DNA from 3 places in the Halobacillus sp. HZG1 genome. Region 2 is predicted to be linked to each of the others. Evidence: riboswitches for the same ligand, from Rfam matches in the RefSeq annotation. Region 2 holds a riboswitch; each other region holds the start of a gene.
The links. Region 2 has a riboswitch for thiamine pyrophosphate ahead of VKA52_RS14235 (YkoF family thiamine/hydroxymethylpyrimidine-binding protein). Riboswitches for the same ligand answer to the same signal wherever they lie in the genome.

Region 1 (5,788 bases), on a different contig from region 2:
CTCTATGATGTGTCCACACTAAAGGAACCATACAGAATTGAAGGAAAGAAAACGATGGGGCTTGAAATTGCCGAACAATTAGGATGGAACGTTCCAGATGTTATCCTCTATCCTACAGGTGGGGGCGTCGGATTGATCGGCATTCATAAAGCACTGAGAGAATTGCAGGAGCTTGGGTGGATTACCGAAGACCGGATGCCGAGACTGGTAGCTGTCCAATCCGAAGGCTGTGCGCCGATTGTGGAAGCATGGCAGCAAGGTCAAAAAGAATCATCCTTCTGGGATGATTCTGAAACGATTGCATTCGGCATCAATGTCCCAAAAGCAATTGGAGATTTCCTTGTCCTCGACGCCCTTTATGATACAGAAGGGTGTGCGGTAGCCGTCAGCGACACTGAACTATTAGAGGAACAGAAAAGAATCGCTCAAAAAGAAGGGGCCTTCGTCTGCCCAGAAGGAGCTGCAGCATTTGCTGCTGCCAGAAAGTTAAGAGCAGAAAATTGGATTGCCGCAGAGGATGAAGTGGTCGTACTTAATACGGGTGCTGGCATTAAATATCCGGATACGGTTCAGATCGAAATTCCGGTTCTTCAACCAGGAGAAAGTTTAGGAATCACGAAAACCATCAGATAACAAAAAAGGAACTCATGACACGCATGAGTTCCTTTCTATTTTATAAGGATTTTACGGCAGAGGAAATGTCAGCTGCTTGTGTAATGGCTGATATGACGGCGACCCCGTCCGCTCCCGCTTCCATTACTTCCCTAGCATTTTCTGGATGAATGCCTCCGATCCCGACTACGGGCATGTCAGGAAACGCTTTTTTGACGATCTTCACCCATTCAGGCCCTGCTACAGGGCTAGCGTCTTTCTTCGTCATTGTCCTGAACATCGGACCTACACCTAAATAGTCGACAAGATGGACAGGACTCTCTTCTAATTCTGTCCGATCGGATACCGATAACCCTATGATTGTATTAGGATATTTTGAACGAATTTCTTTCACACTTCGATCACTCTGCCCCACGTGTATTCCATCAGCTTGAAGCACATCAAAAAGTTCGATGTCATCGTTGACGATAAATAAAATACCCGCTTCAGCACAACGTTGGCGCAGCTTATGACCGAGACTGTACATCGCCTCTCCAGTTAGAGCGCCTTCTCCTTTTTCTCTATATTGAAAGCACGTGATTCCAGCTCCAATCGCTTCTTCCAAAATACTCAAAGGATCTTTGGCACAGTTTTGGCTGCCCATGACGAAGTATTTTCGAAGGGTAGAAGCTTTCATGTCTCTTCACCCTTTGCTAAAGCATCGACAAACCGCGGTATGAATGTCCCTGGTCCTTTGACATCAGGTTGCCCTGCTGCTTGTTCCGCCGCCCTTCCATAATGGCTTAATGTTGCCAGCACCTTTTCTTTAGGATTGCCTTCTACCGCTAAGCTTGCTGTAAGCAAAGAACCAAGCAAACAGCCGGAACCCGTAATTTGAGCAAGGAGAGGGTGTCCTGTTTCATTAACAAAAACATCCCCATCCATACATCCGACATCCTCTTCTCCTGTACAGACGGCTCCAGTCTGATATTTCTCCGCTACTAAGCGGACGATGGCTTCGGAATCAGCTGCTCCTGTGGAGTCTACGCCTTGCGTTTCCACATTTAGACCGATGAGATGGGCAAGTTCTCCGGCATTCCCTTTAATAACTGTCGGATTCACCTCCTGCAAGATCCTCTGACATGCATCTGAACGATACCGAGTAGCAGGAGCGCCGACAGGATCGAAGACGATAGGAATGCCGATTTCATTTGCAGCTTTACCAGCAAGGATCATCGCTTTCACCTGTTCTTCATGAAGCGTTCCTATATTCAATAACAGTCCTTGAGACAATCGGGTAACATCCGCCACTTCCTGTGTGGCATTGGCCATGATCGGCGACCCTCCAAAAGCTAAAAGACCGTTCGCTGTAAAATTCATTACCACTGAATTCGTGATGTGATGAATCAGTGGGCGTTGTGTTCTTACTCTTTCGATAACACTTACAGCCATTTGTTGAAAACCTCCTCACGTAAAGCAAAATGATTGGTCGGTCCGCTTCCTTTTCCTAAGTCGAAGGAGTGGCGAATCGCTTCTGTTACGAAGTATTTGGCTTCTTTGACGGCTTTTGGCAAAGCGTGTCCCTGGCTCAGGTAAGCCGTAATGGCTGCTGAATACGTGCACCCTGTGCCATGCGTATTCGGAGAATCAATCCGTTCAGATTCAAATTCATAGACACGTCCACCATCATATAGAAAATCAACCGCTCTTCCATGTAGATGGCCCCCTTTGACAAGAGACGCTCCTGCACCTAAATCTTTCACAATCATCTCGGCTGCTTCTTTCATATCTGCTTCTGTTTTAATTATTCCTCCGACAAGGACTTCAGCTTCAGGGATGTTCGGAGTGACGAGTGATGTCCTGGGCACAAGGTATTCTTTTAAATACCGTTGATCTTCTTTTTCAATCAAGGGGTCCCCGCTCTGGGCAACCATGACAGGGTCCATGATGTAAGGAGCAGCCACTTCATCCAACCATTCACTGATGACTCTCATCATCCCCTTATTGGCAATCATCCCAGTTTTCAGTGCATGAACAGGCATATCCACAGAAATAGCTTCCAGCTGACTCTTAATGAAATTTTCCGGGAGGTGATGTACATCCTTCACACCTGTCGTGTTTTGGGAAACGACTGAAGTTACAACACTCATCCCGTAACTCTTCAATTCCTGGAACGTCTTCAAGTCTGCCTGTATACCCGCGCCACCACTCGGATCAGTCCCTGCAATTGTCAGCGCACATGATACTTGTCTCATCTCACAACCTCCTTTTCACAAGGCCATTGTTCTTGTGTGTAAGCCATATCCCAAAAAGCATATTCCAGCTGACAACTTTTACGAAAAGCTTCTCTCATCCGCTGTTTTTCTGGTTCAGACGCTTGTACAGCATACTGATCAAGCCGCTCACATAACACCGCCGTCAGACTGTTCACCTCTGCATCGGCATAAAAATCGATCCAAGGGAGAAAAGGATGGTCAACCCCTGGCTGGTAGTGGTTCTTAAGCTCGACCCCGATTTCATAATAGGTCCACGGGCATGGAAGCAAGGCCGCTAATATTTCACCGATCCCCCCATTATGGGCATGAAATAGCATATGCTTTATATAGTGATCAGCAGTCGGCGGCAGCGGATACCCTTGAAGCTCTTCATAGGAAACGCCAATCTGTTCACAAAAATTGTTATGAGGATGGATCTCGCTGTTCAACACAAAATCGATTTGCTTATTAAACAGTTGAATGTCTTCTCTACGAGGGGACTTGGAAATAGCGATTCCATACACATGCATAAAAGCATTCAGATATTCATAATCAGCCTTGATATAATGAATCAACGCTTCTTTCGGGACCTCTCCTTTCCCGATCCCCTGGACAAAGGGATGAGTGAAGATTTCTTGATAAATATCCTGATTTTCATTTCTTAATTGTTTGGAAAAAGACATGATAGAGCCTCCTATTATTCTTGGAAGCTACTAGAGGACAGAAGGGGATTCTTACTACTTCCCTCCGCCGGCATGACCCGGATCAGGTATTGAGGGACCAAGGAATGTTTCCTTATCTCAGCGAATACTCGCGCCCCTAGCAGTTTCCGTGTATTATGGTTGTAAGATCATGTTTTCAACTTTCACTCGTGATAAAATGAAGGCAGCAATGAAAGCCCCCGAGAGACTACTTACGACAAAAGAAGGAACAAACGCAAAAACACCAGCTGAACTTCCCATTAAGACGTGTGCGATCGGGACAGATGCCAAAGCTCCGATGACTCCAGTGCCGAGCACTTCACCAATCACCGCAGAACTTTTTCTTTCAAACATCCGATAAAAAAGCCCTGCCAATAATGCACCAAACATCCCACCTGGGAAAGCAAGAAAGGTGCCGAGCCCTAATAAGAAACGTAAAAGCCCGATAACAAAAGCAATCATGACCGCCGGCACGGGGCCAAGCACCACCGCCGCAATCACATTAACCGCATGCTGGACAGGATAAGCTTTTGCAATACCGGCAGGGAACCAAAGGAATTGCGCCCCGAGCGTCCCGATTGCCACAAGCACAGCCATCGTTGTGAGTAACTTTGTGTTTTTCATATTTCACCACCTTTCTGAACGGGAGTAGAATGGAGGCAAATAAAAAAGCCAGATCCTTAGAGGACCTGGCCTGGTATGCAGTAAGCCGATACACGTATCGTCAGACTACTTCCCTCCGCTGGTATTAACCAGATCAGGTTTGTAAGAGTCAGAAAGCTCGCTCGCTTTCCTCTCAGCCTATTCAGGCTCCCCTAGTAGTTTCATAAACTTATTCGCTTGGTGATTTTCATCATAACAAAATTGGATGTTTCTGTCATGTGAAACTTTTGCTCCCGTTCAAACGTCATCATTAAGTAGATAAGGAGTGTGTGAATGATGAAAATGAGATGGATGCTTGGTATGTTCATGGTTTTCTCTTTATGCCTTAGTGGATGTGGGCTGTCAGAAACGGAGGAAGTAGACCAGAAGGAAGTGGAAGCAGAAGTACCCGACCCGGACATAAGCGGGTTTGTCATGGATCAGGATGAGGACAGTATCCTTGTTGTCACACCGATGGATGATGGGTCAGGGGAGGAAGGAAGGGCCATGTGGGTGTCTGGAGCTCCTAAAGGTTTATGGGTCGGCAAACAGGTCGAGGTCTGGGTAGACGGGGATATCGCTGAATCGTACCCTGAACAAGCCACCGCTGAAAAAGTCCAGGAGCTTGAAATGAGTGAAGTAGAGGGAGCAGACTTAAAAGCTTCTGAAGCTCTTTCTACTGCATTATCTGAAAAAGAACCGGAAAAGTCCGATGTGCTGATTGTTTCTCTGCTTTCTTTTGACAAGGAATCCGACCAGTGGACCGTCGAGCTGGATCGACGCGGGACCAATCAGGGCGAATGGAAAACGACCGTCAAAGATAAAAAATAGAGCGCTACCGCGAGGTAGCGCTCTATGCATCGACTTTTTTCAAAAGCCATAACCTTACGCTGAGCTCTAGCAAAAAGAGGTCATCAGCATTGAGAAGTGACAGCCCGGTCAAATGTTCAATGTTTCTCAATCTGTGCAGCAAAGATTGGCGGTGCAAATTCAGCGCACGGGCCGTCTGGCTGACATTGCTGTTGTATTTATTGTAGACCATAAACGTATGAATCAGTTCTGTCTGCCGCTTCTGATCATAATCAATCAGCTTCTCCAGTGTATCCGACACAATGGCTCCAATTTCTTCTTCGTGGGACAGCGCCATAAGCAGGCGGTTCATTCTCGTGTCACTGAAAAACGTCCGCTCCCCTTCTTCATGCTGCTGACCGATTTTCAGTGCGGTTTCCGCCTCTTCATAGCTTTTATGAAAAACCTGATACCCCCCTTTATGGCAGGAGATCCCCCAGCTGATCGTAATCCCCTTCAACAACTCATGAAGTCTCCGCTCAATCAGGTCAAGAAACTGATTCGCGGTTTCTCCGTAGTCCGGCCGGTCTGTTTCCAAATAAACGATGACCTCCCCTTCATCAAAAGTGGTCATCGTCCTCCTATGCAGGGCATCACCCGCATGTGTGACTTCCTTCTGAATGTAATAATTCCGACTGTTGATTGATGACGACTTGACCTGAGGCATCGTTAAAGAGGTGCGCTCCTCCTCCGGCTGAACGAACCGGATGTGGCCGACGAGACAAATATAAGGCTTCTCCAGGTCATAAC
Region 2 (5,788 bases):
AAAGGAAATCCAATACCACATTCCCTGGGTAAGAATGACCGGACCGAACCCGAGGATCACACGTATGAGAATCTGCATGAAGTTCGGCGGCTTTCCTGCATTCGTTTCAATGGTGAGATGCGTCAACAGCATGCCGAGTGTCCTTCCTTTCGCAAGCAGCGGAATGACGAGGAGAAGCGAGACATGGATGATGATGAACGCTTTCCAAAAGACGGGGTTCGGATCAAAACCGCGCCCAGTGTCCTGGGTTGCTGTGTATAGGATGGCGAGGAAGCCGGATACGATGAATTCGAGGCCTGTGCCTATGAATCTGAGGAACAAGTTTCTTTCGGACATCGAAGTCCCTCCTTTCTGTGTAGTATCCTATGGGTTTTCGTCGTCATCGGTTTGCCCATTCACCCAGAACGAAGAAAAAGAGATGGAGCTTTTGCCCCATCTCTTTATTCATGACATGCCTTTTTTCATGTTTCGAAGGCCTGCGTGCGTCCTGTTTTCAATTAAAACGTGTTCCCTCGACAAATTGTGCGTTTTCTGTCATAGCATTCTCCTCTCTCTTTCTTTATACTTGACTAGGATTCTATATAAAGAGATTGAGAAAGGATCGATACCATGAAAAAATTCAATTACGTCCCATGGGTCGTGGGGCTTTCCATCGCCATCAACCTCATCGTTGTGGCTTTATTGTTCTTACCAAAAGTCGACGGGGATCTCGGGTTCAATATCAAACTTCTTCCCCTCTTGAATGCGGTCTTGAATTCCTTTACGTTCGTGTTCCTGGTTGCTGCCTTGTTCATGATCATCAGGAAAAACGTGAAGTGGCACAAGCGCTTCATTTTCGCTGCCTTCACATCTACGGCTCTTTTCCTCATTTCGTACCTGACGTACCATTCGATGGCGGAGTCGACGTCGTTCGGCGGTGAAGGAATCGTTGCCGGCATCTATTATTTCATTTTGATCACCCATATCGTACTGGCAGCTCTCATCGTGCCGCTTGCGCTACTCACTTTGTTCCGCGGACTTGCGATGAAGGTCGATAAGCACCGGAAAATCGCGCGTTGGACGATGCCGTTATGGCTGTACGTCAGTCTCACCGGAGTCATCGTCTACTTGATGATCTCCCCTTATTATTGATGCACGACAAGAAGCGATGCAGGTCCTGTTTTTTTGTCGAAACTCTTTGCTTCCTTCCTGCACCTTGTTATAGTAGAATAATAGTTAGAGCGATGTCGCGTTAAGTAATTTCTAAGGTTTATGTTTCGAATATTGCTATTCAGGGAAAATGTAAGGTTCAAGGTCAGATAATAAGGAGACTACTATGGATCTACTCCAATTTATGAAAAATGAAGGTTACACTTCGGCCAAGTTCTCCTCGATGACTGGTGAAGACGTGCAATTGGTTTTGAATGATGTGGCTTCAACAGAGGACCTGTATCAAATGATGGAAGTGATACCCACTTCTCTCACGTATTACCCTTATGAACGCGTACCCTATATCGATTGTGTCATAGATCAGAATGTAATGAAGTTACGCTTGTCGAAAGCATAAGGAATGGACCGGATCCGCCGTTTGGCGGTCCGGTCCATTTGTTTTTCAGGAAAAAGGTGGTTTACAAATCTATGACTCTCCGCTACGATGGAAGCAACGTACAAGAATTGCATACGCGTGTTGCACTGGGGGAGCTGCTTGAGGCGGCTGAGAGGAGACATTCCGACCCTTGGAACCCGAACTAGATAATACTAGCGTGGGGAAGTGCAGTCGTCATTCACAAGGACCTGACTGGTTCTTCCTTTATGATTGGTAGACTGCATTCCCGTGGGATGCAGTTTTTTTGTGCTTAAAAAAGGAGGAATTTAGAAATGGAAAACAACTGTGGAACTTCAAGAATTGCGGGGTGCTCTTTTTCTGTGCACCCGATGGCCGACAACTTCGTGGATTATATCAAGGGCAGTCTGAATGAAGTGGACAGCTCGAAAGTGTGGATGAAGACGGATGACGTCACGACGACGGTGCGCGGCCGGATGGAGCATGTCTTTGATGTCACCGAAGCGATTCTGTTACATATCGCGAAAACAGGCGTCCATGTCGCTTTTCAAGGAACCTTTTCCATCGGCTGTCCGGGAGATTCATCCGGGGATGCCCACATGGATGAATCAGAAGAACGATTGAACAAGTCTCACTCCAGAGAAATTGAACAACGCATTGCGGCGAAGTTCTCGTTGTATCCCATGGGTGGCGGGGACTATATGGACACTATCTACAGTCAAATCGAAGCGATGAAAGAAAAAGGCGTTGAAGTCACGCCTGCCCACTACTCCACCCGTCTCGACGGAGATACGCGTGACATTTTCAAAGGACTTGAGGATGTGTTCAGAGAGACAGAAGCAAGCGGCTCTTCGCATACGGTCATGACCGTGACGGTCTCTGCCAACAGCCCTTCCCATAAGGATGATACAGCATGAACAGCTGGAAACTGAAAGAAATCGTCGTCATGTCCGTCCTTTCTGTCGTCTTTGCGGTCGTGTATCTGGCCTTCCTTCCGGTCGGGAAAATCCTCGTCGGCTTTTTCGGACCGATCGGCTATGACCTCATCTTCGGCATCTGGTTCATCGTGTCGATCATTGCGGCTTACATCATCCGCAAACCCGGCGCCGCGTTTTTATCCGAAACGATTGCGGCGGCGGTCGAAGTGCTGCTAGGGAATGCAGTTGGTCCGATGCTGCTCGTTTCAGGGATGATCCAGGGGCTCGGCGCAGAATCCGCCTTCGCTATGACGAGGTACAAGCGTTATGACCTGTTCACCCTCATGCTTGCCGGTGTGATGGCGGCGGTGTTCAGCTTCGTCTGGGGTTACTTCCTTTCCGGCTACGCAGCCCTCAGTACAGGGTACGTCGTCGCCATGTTCATCGCCCGCATCATCAGTGGTGCGATCATCTCAGGTGTCGCAGGTAAAGCGCTCAGTGACGCTTTAGCGAAGACAGGTGTCCTCTCAAGCTTCGCTCTCGGGAAAGAACAGCGAAGGAAGCAGGCGGCATGAGTCAGGAAGTGATACGCGTTGAGGACCTTACCCTCCGTTATGAGGAGAGACAGAAGCCTGTGCTGTCGCGTCTGACTTTTTCCATCGAGGAAGGAGAAAACATGCTGATCCTTGGTCCGAGCGGGTCGGGGAAAAGTTCCCTCACCCACTGTTTGAACGGGCTCTATCCTCGGGAATTAGATGGTGCCATGAACGGAGAAGTTCTCGTGCAAGGTCAGCGGACCGACTCCTATCCTGCCGGTGAAATGGCGCAGAACGTCGGCGTCGTTTTCCAGGATCCCGAGACGCAGTTCTGCATGATTACCGTTGAGGATGAAGTGGCCTTTGGTCTTGAAAACTTGAATACACCTCATGCGTCGATGGTGGAAAAAGTGGACCAAGCACTGCGTCAGGTCGGGATGGAAGCCTACAAAACAGCGGACATCTCCTCCCTCTCCGGTGGCCAGAAGCAGAAAGTCGCCCTTGCCTGCATCCTCGCCATGGAACCGGAAGTATTGATTCTCGATGAACCGACGGCGAATCTGGATCCAGTGGCGCGGAAGGAATTCATCCAGCTTTTGAAAATATTGAAAGAGGAGCTTTCTTTCACTCTGCTTGTCATCGAGCATAAGCTTGAAGGCTGGCTCGATTTGTTGGAACGGGTCCTTATTATTAATGAAAAAGGAGAACTTGCCTACGATGGTCCGCTGCACGATCATTTGAAAACGTACGCTCGGGACATTCATGAGATGGGCATCCAGCTTCCTTATGCCACAAGGACAGCGCTGGAACAGGGGTGGACACCGCCCTATCCGCTTCACATCGGAGACATGCCACCCGTCGCTCTCCCAGAAAACCGTCCTGTCCTATCTGCTGGGAAGGCATTGTTGGAAGCAGAGGCTGTGCATTGGAAGTCGATTTTGCGGAACATCAACGTCACTTTTCATGAGGGAGAATGGGTGGCCATCGTCGGAGAGAACGGGAGCGGAAAATCTTCTTTTTCCAGAATACTTGCGGGTATCCAGCCTCCGAGCAAAGGGACCGTGTCTCTGCACGGCCGCGCCCTAAAGAAATGGAAAGAAAGTGAGATGCGAAAAGAAGTCGGGTATGTCTTTCAGAACCCGGAGCACCAGTTCATTACGGACACGGTCTATGATGAAGTCGCCTTCAGTCTCCAGCATGCCGGGATGAAGGAAGCCGAATGGACAAGGATTGTCGAGGAAACACTGAAGTTCTGCCGGCTGGACGGACTGGAGAATCAGCATCCCTTCCTTCTCAGCCAGGGACAGAAGCGGCGTTTGAGTGTCGCGACGATGATCGTCGAGAATCAGAACATGCTTTTCCTCGATGAACCGACGTTCGGACAGGATGAAAAGTCGACCTCAGATTTGATGTCCCTTTTGAAAGAAAAACACGAAAACGGGACGACGATCGTGATGATCACGCATGACATGGAGCTCGTGGACAAATACGCGACGAGAGTGCTTGTCATGAACGAAGGCGAAATCAGCTACGATGGTCAGCCGAAGGAACTCTGGGCTCGCCCGGATTTGGACGACCATCACTTAGAGCTGCCTCCAAGAGAACAATGGAAGCGTGCCGTTTTGAAGCGAGAGGAGCCTGCGTATGTTTCTTCATGACGTAAACCCGACAGTCAAAGCGTTGACGATAATTGGAGCCGTCTTCCTCCTTGCCTTCGTGTTCGATCCGGTCACCCCACTGCTTTACATCGTGTGGACGGTGATTGTCACCTTCGTGTTCGGGACGTTCAAGAAACGATACTACGTCTATTATTTCATTCCGTTCACGCTGTTCGCCTTCGGGATGTTCTGGACGACGGTGGTCTTCTCGGATACCAGCAACGTGGCTGCTGATTCGGTTTCCTTCTTAGGGATGGAGTTTCCGACGGAAGACATCTGGACGGCGGCTGCCCTCGGCCTGAGGGTGCTTGCGTTCGCCACCCTGTCGCTGCTGTTTTTGTTCACGACGAACATGGTCCATTTTATTTTAAGCTTGATCCAGCAGTTGAAGCTGCCACCGAAAATCGCTTACGGCGTGCTTGCCGGGTATCGCTTTTTGCCGATGTTGAAGACGGAATTCCAACAGATTCGCGCGGCGCACCGCATCCGCGGCGTCAACCGGCCGGATTCTTGGAAGGAAAAACTTCTTCAGTACCAGCGGTTCGCGATTCCGCTTCTCGCTGGCGCCATACGGAAAGCGGAACGCACGGCGATCGCAATGGAATCGAAAGGGTTCACCGGTACGAAGGCCCGCACGTTTTACCGGCCCATGAAAGTACAGCGAAAGGATTGGCTTTTTCCTGTGATGATGTTCGGGATGCTTGGTATAACGATTGCCTTCTCCGTCTATTTCGGATACTTTTCCTGGTATGATGGACAGCTATAACATCAAACCGCCCCCGCTTTTGAAAAACGGGGGCGGCTATTTACTACTCTAAGGCAGTACGAAGATCTTCAAAGTTGCTATATTGGATACTTGTTAATTTGTCCTCTTCATTCGTTTGTGCATGTCCTTCAACGTTAACCGTTTTACTTTCATTGCTTTCGTTATCCATATAAGACACTTCCACAGTGAACGTATAATAATCTTCTTCTTCTTCCATCTCTATATCCTCAACACTCAACGTATAATTTGGGTGTGCGAGGCTCTGAGCCATTAATGCCCTATTCGTATTTACCAGATAATTTTCAAAGAAACGTTCAGTCATATAGGGTTTGAAATTTTCCTCACGATAATCACCAAGCTCTTTGGCA
Region 3 (5,788 bases), on a different contig from region 2:
TGTTCAAGCAGCTCCAGCCCGTCCGGTCCATACTGCGGGTTGCCGAAGGCCTGGGTTGCAATCGCCCCTACACCGGCTTTCGCCCAGGGGACAATCGACCCGACGCCTAAAAATTTAGACTGTACAGCCACGCCCCACTCACCTGTTTCAGGGTCGTGCGCACAAATAGAAAACGTAGCAATAATTTTTGATTTCATTTTTTCCCCTCCACTCTTTTATGTAATTCGAGATGGTTGGACAAAATCCTGCAATATTTCGGTCTGCGGTTGAGTGCTGAGAAGATTAATTGATATCTCTTGATTTTAATTGATATATTAAAAATTTAATTGATATATCCATTTATTCGTTGATATTTTTACGTCTTGATTGATATCCTTCTCCGTTCGGCTAAACAACCATAACCCATTCAGAAGTTTATCCCACTCCCATGCGGGTACATTCCATACCGTAGCAGCTATAAAAAAAGGAGCGATCCAATATGAAACCAACGGTAAGAGAATACACAAATGACGAAAGACTGATGGAAGATGTGAAGCGTTTAAAAGATGAAGGCATCGACAACAAAGATATTTACATCCTGTCGCACGATGACGACCGCACAGATCGTATCGCCAAGAACGTCAATGCCAATACCATCGGCCTTTCCGAGCAGGACATCAAAAACGTGATTAGCAATCTCTTCAGTAAACAGGGCGATGAACTACGGACAAAACTGCAGGAGATCGGATTTTCTGAACAGGAAGCAGAAGAATACGAAGAAGATTTGGATGAAGGGAAAGTTCTCCTGATTGTTACGAACCCTTCAAAAGCAGAAACCTTATTATAATAAGAAGAATACAAAAGGAGCGCACATTCCGTGCGCTCCTTTCTTATATCAATAGGTTGTGAACCAGGTCCATTTTTGCAGATAATAGGTGGCATAGCGAATGAAAGTCAAGTTATCCTGATACTCTTTGTAGTCCGCCGTGTAGTGTCCCTCTTCATTGTTCCAAATCCGAGTGAAGTAGTCATTCACTTCCGTAAACACCTGTTCTTCCCCATTTCCTTTGATGACAACATCGGCTTCCAAGTTTAAGTTTGAGAGGTTACGGCGTGTGTAGTTCGCCGATCCAGCGATGATGACATCTTCTTCAGGATGGTCAATATACAGCATCTTCGTATGATATTGCTCGATATTGACATCATACCATCGCAGATGGATGTTTTCGTTCCCCAGGCGTTTTAATTCAGCAGCAACCGGTAAATTAGGAATGCCCGTCTTCTCGTGACCAAATGCTTTTTTGTTAGGGTCCATCACAATGTTTACCGTAGCCCCACGGTTGGCTGCATCATCAAGCGAGCTCGTAATTTTTTTATCAGCCAAATAGTACATTCCGAGCCATACGGTGTCCCCTTCACCAGCAGCCGACAATTCATCAAGAATGGATCTGTAAATTTTCCCTTCCGTCACAAATTGGGTCGTCAGAGGACCTTCCTGCTCTTCCCAAGTGCGATCTTCATAGTCAGGAAAATCAGCTTCTCCTGAATAGTTGACGACCGCTTCTTCCGCTTCTAATATATCTTTGATGATCGGCCCCGTCATCTTGAACGCCACGTTTTCATGATATCCACTCGCATCATGAGGATTGGCAGTCGAGACAATCGCAGATTTCTCCGTGACCAGGACTTTCCTGTGATTCGCCTTGATGTTCAGCAGTTTCATGTAGGACCTCAAGGTCACATCCGGAGCTTCTTTGGCCATCGGATTACTGATCCAGCCGTTTTCTCCGGTGCCCATCCAGGAAAACAACAGCCGCCAGACGCTGGAGTATAAAGGATTCGAGTCTCTCAATTTATTCAAGTTGGTCAAAACAACATCCACACCGCCATCTTCCAGGCGCTTGATCGTCTCAGACTCATACGATCCATACACGGTGTTGATCTGATCGGTTATGAAAACCACCTTCAAATCAGGGACTTCCTCTTTTCGTTTTAATATGGCGTCAACCAGGTTGCTGGAGATGTCAGGAAACTCGTTTTTTCCATTTGTGTAGCCATTGAATAGAAACATATCGGCCACAATAAAGTCTTCCGCCTCCCCTATCGTCCGGTTGATCTCTTCAAAAACCTGAAGATCATGCACCGTCTTCCCTGCTTCGTCTTCATATGTTAAATCACGGAAAAACTCGATATTTTCCATCTGATGCTTCTCTCCTTCATAAGAGATCCCCTCAGGAAGAGCTTTCCATGAAGTATGATAAGCAATGGTAACACTTAAAACAGCGATAATAGCGACAATGATCCAAAACCATTTACTTTTTCCAATCCGCTTCAAACGGTCCATTATGTAGCCTCCTCAACTAGAGTGCTTATTCTATTTTCACTATAATGCCCTGTCTCAAACCTTAATAGAAGAAAAAAAATAAAAACATAATATATTGAACGATATGGCAGGGTCGTGGAAGAGTATAATATTAATTCTGCCCACTGGGCATTCAGAAAGTGAAAGCTTGATACCCACTCTAGATGGAAGAGTGGTGGACACTCCATCTCGGTATAGGGGTTCGTTTCTCCCCTTATATGAAATGCGGTGGTTGGGAAGCTGCGAGACTCCCGTGGGAGAAGGAGATAGACGAGATTCCGCAGGACGTAGTGAGAGGAAGCTCGGCGCTCCCCACAGGAAAGCGATTTGCTTTCATGCCACCCCTAGCGCTTAACCAGGCAACGAACCCTGGAGACATCTCGAAACTGAGTCATCAAGAAAAGGCGGCGTTTGTGGACATTCATAGAAGGAAGAGCTATTAAAAATCCCCCGTCCGATGTCAGAACATCGGACGGGGGATTTAATTTAATGGCTTAATAGTTTTGGCCGTTTTACAAATAGGAGACTGACGACGATACTGCTTAAGATAAACGCCGGGAGCATGTACCCACCATTATAGATGAGGGAATACAACCAGACAGGCTGTCCCTCAGGGGCGAATTCGCCGTAAAAGACGATTCCTGCAAAAAAGTGTCCGAAAAAGCGGAGCACGCTTCCAATCAGGCAGCCGACAACAATCCATCCGATCAATCGACGGGACTCTTTCGATTGGATCGCCTTCCAGAGCGGTTTCGCTACCAACCCGGCCGCTCCGATTACTGCAAAGGCGACGATATAGTCGAGGAACGCCTGAAGTAGTGTCATAATATAGGCGCCGGTCATAATTTGATAGATTCCTAACAGAAGACCGGTGGTGACGCCCCCTTTCAAGCCCCAGCGGAAAGCCATAATGAATACAGGGACCATGGCAAAGGAAACCGAACCTCCCTGCGCCCACAGTTTAAATGATAAAAACGGGATGATATCCAACAATAATGCGAGTGCTGAAAAAATCGCAACTTCTACGAGAAATAAAACGCGACGATTTCTCATTTCAACATTCCTCCTAAAAAAAGACACAAAAAAAGCAACGCCAAATAGGGAAGCTTCCTGATGGAGGAGTCCCAATTCTGCATTGCACCATCAAAAAAGCCGCCATCCCTACGCCAGTGCTAACTGACAGGTTCGAAGGGTCAGAACGAAATGTTCACTCTCAGCCGGAGGCTCCCCTTGAAGGCTTTATACCGTTTACTTTTCTTGTTTTGTCTCTATTATAATAAACTTTTTACTAGATTACAAAACCTTTTGTATTTCCCGGGCAATCACTTCGTATTCGTGTACATTTGGAAAAATTCCAAGGTACGCTCAATGATCATATCCTTGTCATGATCAAGGGTCGCTACATGATAACTATTCTCCAGATGGATAATCTCCTTGTGTTCAGAAAACACCGATTCGAAAATGACTTCCGAGTTATGCGGAGGTACAACGTGATCCTCATCCGATACGAAAATCATGATCGGGCAGTGGATTTCATCCAGTCTATCCTTGACCATGCCCATCAATTCAACCAGCTCTCCGATCGATTTCACTGGCGTGCGGTCATACGCAAGTTCGACCGTCTCTGGATCTTTGATATCGGAACCGATCGCATCTAAAAAGCGTTCATCCGAACCCTGGCTGCTTTCCAGTGCCGGGATATCGATGGCCGCATTGATTGGAATGACTCCCTCAATGTCCCGATACTGACTCGCCATATACAACGCAAGCGTCCCACCCATCGATAAACCGACGACAAATATTTTGGAACACCTGTCTTTTAACCAGGAATAAGCTTCTTCCACTGATTGCACCCAGTCCATATGTGAGGTGGATTCCATATCCTCAGGACTTGTTCCATGACCCTTTAATCTCGGACAATAAACGGTGTAACCAGCTCTGGCATAGGCTTCAGCTAAAGGCTGCATACTTTGTGTCGTTCCTGTAAACCCATGAGAGATGAGGATACCGACTTCATTACCCTCGAAGCGCATCTCCTCTGCTCCATGCATCACGTTTTCCATTCAATCCCACTCCTTTGGCTTTCTCTTTTCCAAGTATTTTTTGTAACACGGTATTCTCCAACCACTTCCAAGGAAGCAAGCGCTTGAACCACACATTCGCTCTCACACCGGCACCGATGGGATAGCGGAGTTTCACCAGGGTTTCTTTTTCCATCAATCCCGTCATCAAATCTGATACATCCTGAGGATTGCCATGGGATTCACTGTTCAACGCATTCCACAACCCTTTTATGTATTCGGCATAAGGAGACTCAGGGTCCTGGGCGGCTTCCGGCATAACAAGACCGGACGACCAAATATTGGTCTGATAAGAGCCAGGCTCAATCAGAGCGACATCAATTCCGAATGGTTTCACTTCGAAACGGAGACTTTCAGATAAGCCTTCCAAGGCGTGTTTGGATGAGACATAAGCGGATAAGCCTGGAAAGCCGATCAACCCGCTCACACTGCTGACATTCAAAATCTTCCCACTACCCTGGGCACGCATCAGGGGAAGAACTGCTTTCGTAACGGCAATCACACCAAAAACATTGGTATCAAATTGTTTCCGGTACGTTTCAAGCGGCACCTGTTCAAGAAATCCACCTACCGCATAACCGGCGTTATTCACAAGCACGTCCAAGCGATCCAGCGTATTCACTTTTTCTGAAAATCGCGCGATCGATTGTTCATCCGTCACATCCAATGACCACACTTCAATGCGGTCACGGACCTCCTCGTCCAATGTTTCGTACGCTACGGCTTTTTCTATATTTCTCATCGTGGCAATGACACGAAAACCTTTTTCTGCACATTTCACAGCTGTATGGAAACCGAATCCACTGGATGCTCCTGTAATGAGTACGGTTTGTTTCATGATCTGACTCCCCCTTGTGCTAGTCGTTACCCCATATCATTCGATGTCACACCCTTATTCTCCTCTTTCCATAAAACATGCACAGGTGATCCCGTAACAATTCCGATACATATTGTATGGTTTTAGGCATATTAATGATAGAATGGTAAAGGTTATCGACCGAAATAAATTTAAATAGAAAGGAAGTTTCATAATTTATGAGTACGAACATGAAGCTTCAGGCGCTTACCCCTTCTTACGATCCATGGGAAGCGTATATGGACGTGGAAGAACACGGAAAAATGACCTTATCGAACATTGAATTTACGACCACAACTCTTTGCAACATGCGTTGTGAGCACTGCGCGGTCGGATATACGTTAGGTGCGAAGGATCCGGAAGCTTTGCCGATGGACTTGCTCCGGAAACGGCTTGATGAAATTCCTCACCTGCGTACACTGAGCATTACGGGCGGAGAGCCGATGATGTCGAAGAAATCGGTGGAAAATTATGTGGTGCCCCTCTTGAAATACGCCCATGAGCGCGGCG

Region 1: it holds a riboswitch for thiamine pyrophosphate, as region 2 does, so the genes downstream of both, thiW (energy coupling factor transporter S component ThiW) here and VKA52_RS14235 (YkoF family thiamine/hydroxymethylpyrimidine-binding protein) in region 2, are expected to answer to the same signal.
Region 3: it holds a riboswitch for thiamine pyrophosphate, as region 2 does, so the genes downstream of both, thiT (energy-coupled thiamine transporter ThiT) here and VKA52_RS14235 (YkoF family thiamine/hydroxymethylpyrimidine-binding protein) in region 2, are expected to answer to the same signal.

What each region holds. Positions count from the first base shown of each region.
Region 1 covers NZ_JAYLVQ010000031.1:11,253-17,040, reverse strand. The annotation lists gene VKA52_RS04275 (threonine synthase) at 1-633, shown strand, start outside; gene thiE (thiamine phosphate synthase) at 674-1,288, opposite strand; gene thiM (hydroxyethylthiazole kinase) at 1,285-2,043, opposite strand; gene thiD (bifunctional hydroxymethylpyrimidine kinase/phosphomethylpyrimidine kinase) at 2,034-2,846, opposite strand; gene tenA (thiaminase II) at 2,843-3,529, opposite strand; TPP riboswitch at 3,572-3,677, opposite strand; gene thiW (energy coupling factor transporter S component ThiW) at 3,683-4,171, opposite strand; TPP riboswitch at 4,265-4,374, opposite strand; gene VKA52_RS04245 (DUF3221 domain-containing protein) at 4,487-5,020, shown strand; gene VKA52_RS04240 (PucR family transcriptional regulator) at 5,043-5,788, opposite strand, start outside.
Region 2 covers NZ_JAYLVQ010000070.1:215,853-221,640, forward strand. The annotation lists gene VKA52_RS14220 (RDD family protein) at 1-336, opposite strand, end outside; gene VKA52_RS14225 (DUF420 domain-containing protein) at 610-1,131, shown strand; gene VKA52_RS14230 (hypothetical protein) at 1,316-1,546, shown strand; TPP riboswitch at 1,664-1,766, shown strand; gene VKA52_RS14235 (YkoF family thiamine/hydroxymethylpyrimidine-binding protein) at 1,858-2,460, shown strand; gene VKA52_RS14240 (ECF transporter S component) at 2,457-3,035, shown strand; gene VKA52_RS14245 (ABC transporter ATP-binding protein) at 3,032-4,654, shown strand; gene VKA52_RS14250 (energy-coupling factor transporter transmembrane component T family protein) at 4,641-5,420, shown strand; gene VKA52_RS14255 (hypothetical protein) at 5,464-5,788, opposite strand, start outside.
Region 3 covers NZ_JAYLVQ010000042.1:14,124-19,911, forward strand. The annotation lists gene VKA52_RS06205 (DUF1028 domain-containing protein) at 1-197, opposite strand, end outside; gene VKA52_RS06210 (general stress protein) at 479-826, shown strand; gene VKA52_RS06215 (phospholipase D family protein) at 875-2,323, opposite strand; gene VKA52_RS06220 (hypothetical protein) at 2,506-2,784, shown strand; gene thiT (energy-coupled thiamine transporter ThiT) at 2,828-3,394, opposite strand; TPP riboswitch at 3,483-3,582, opposite strand; gene VKA52_RS06230 (alpha/beta hydrolase) at 3,664-4,404, opposite strand; gene VKA52_RS06235 (SDR family oxidoreductase) at 4,358-5,263, opposite strand; gene yfkAB (radical SAM/CxCxxxxC motif protein YfkAB) at 5,458-5,788, shown strand, end outside.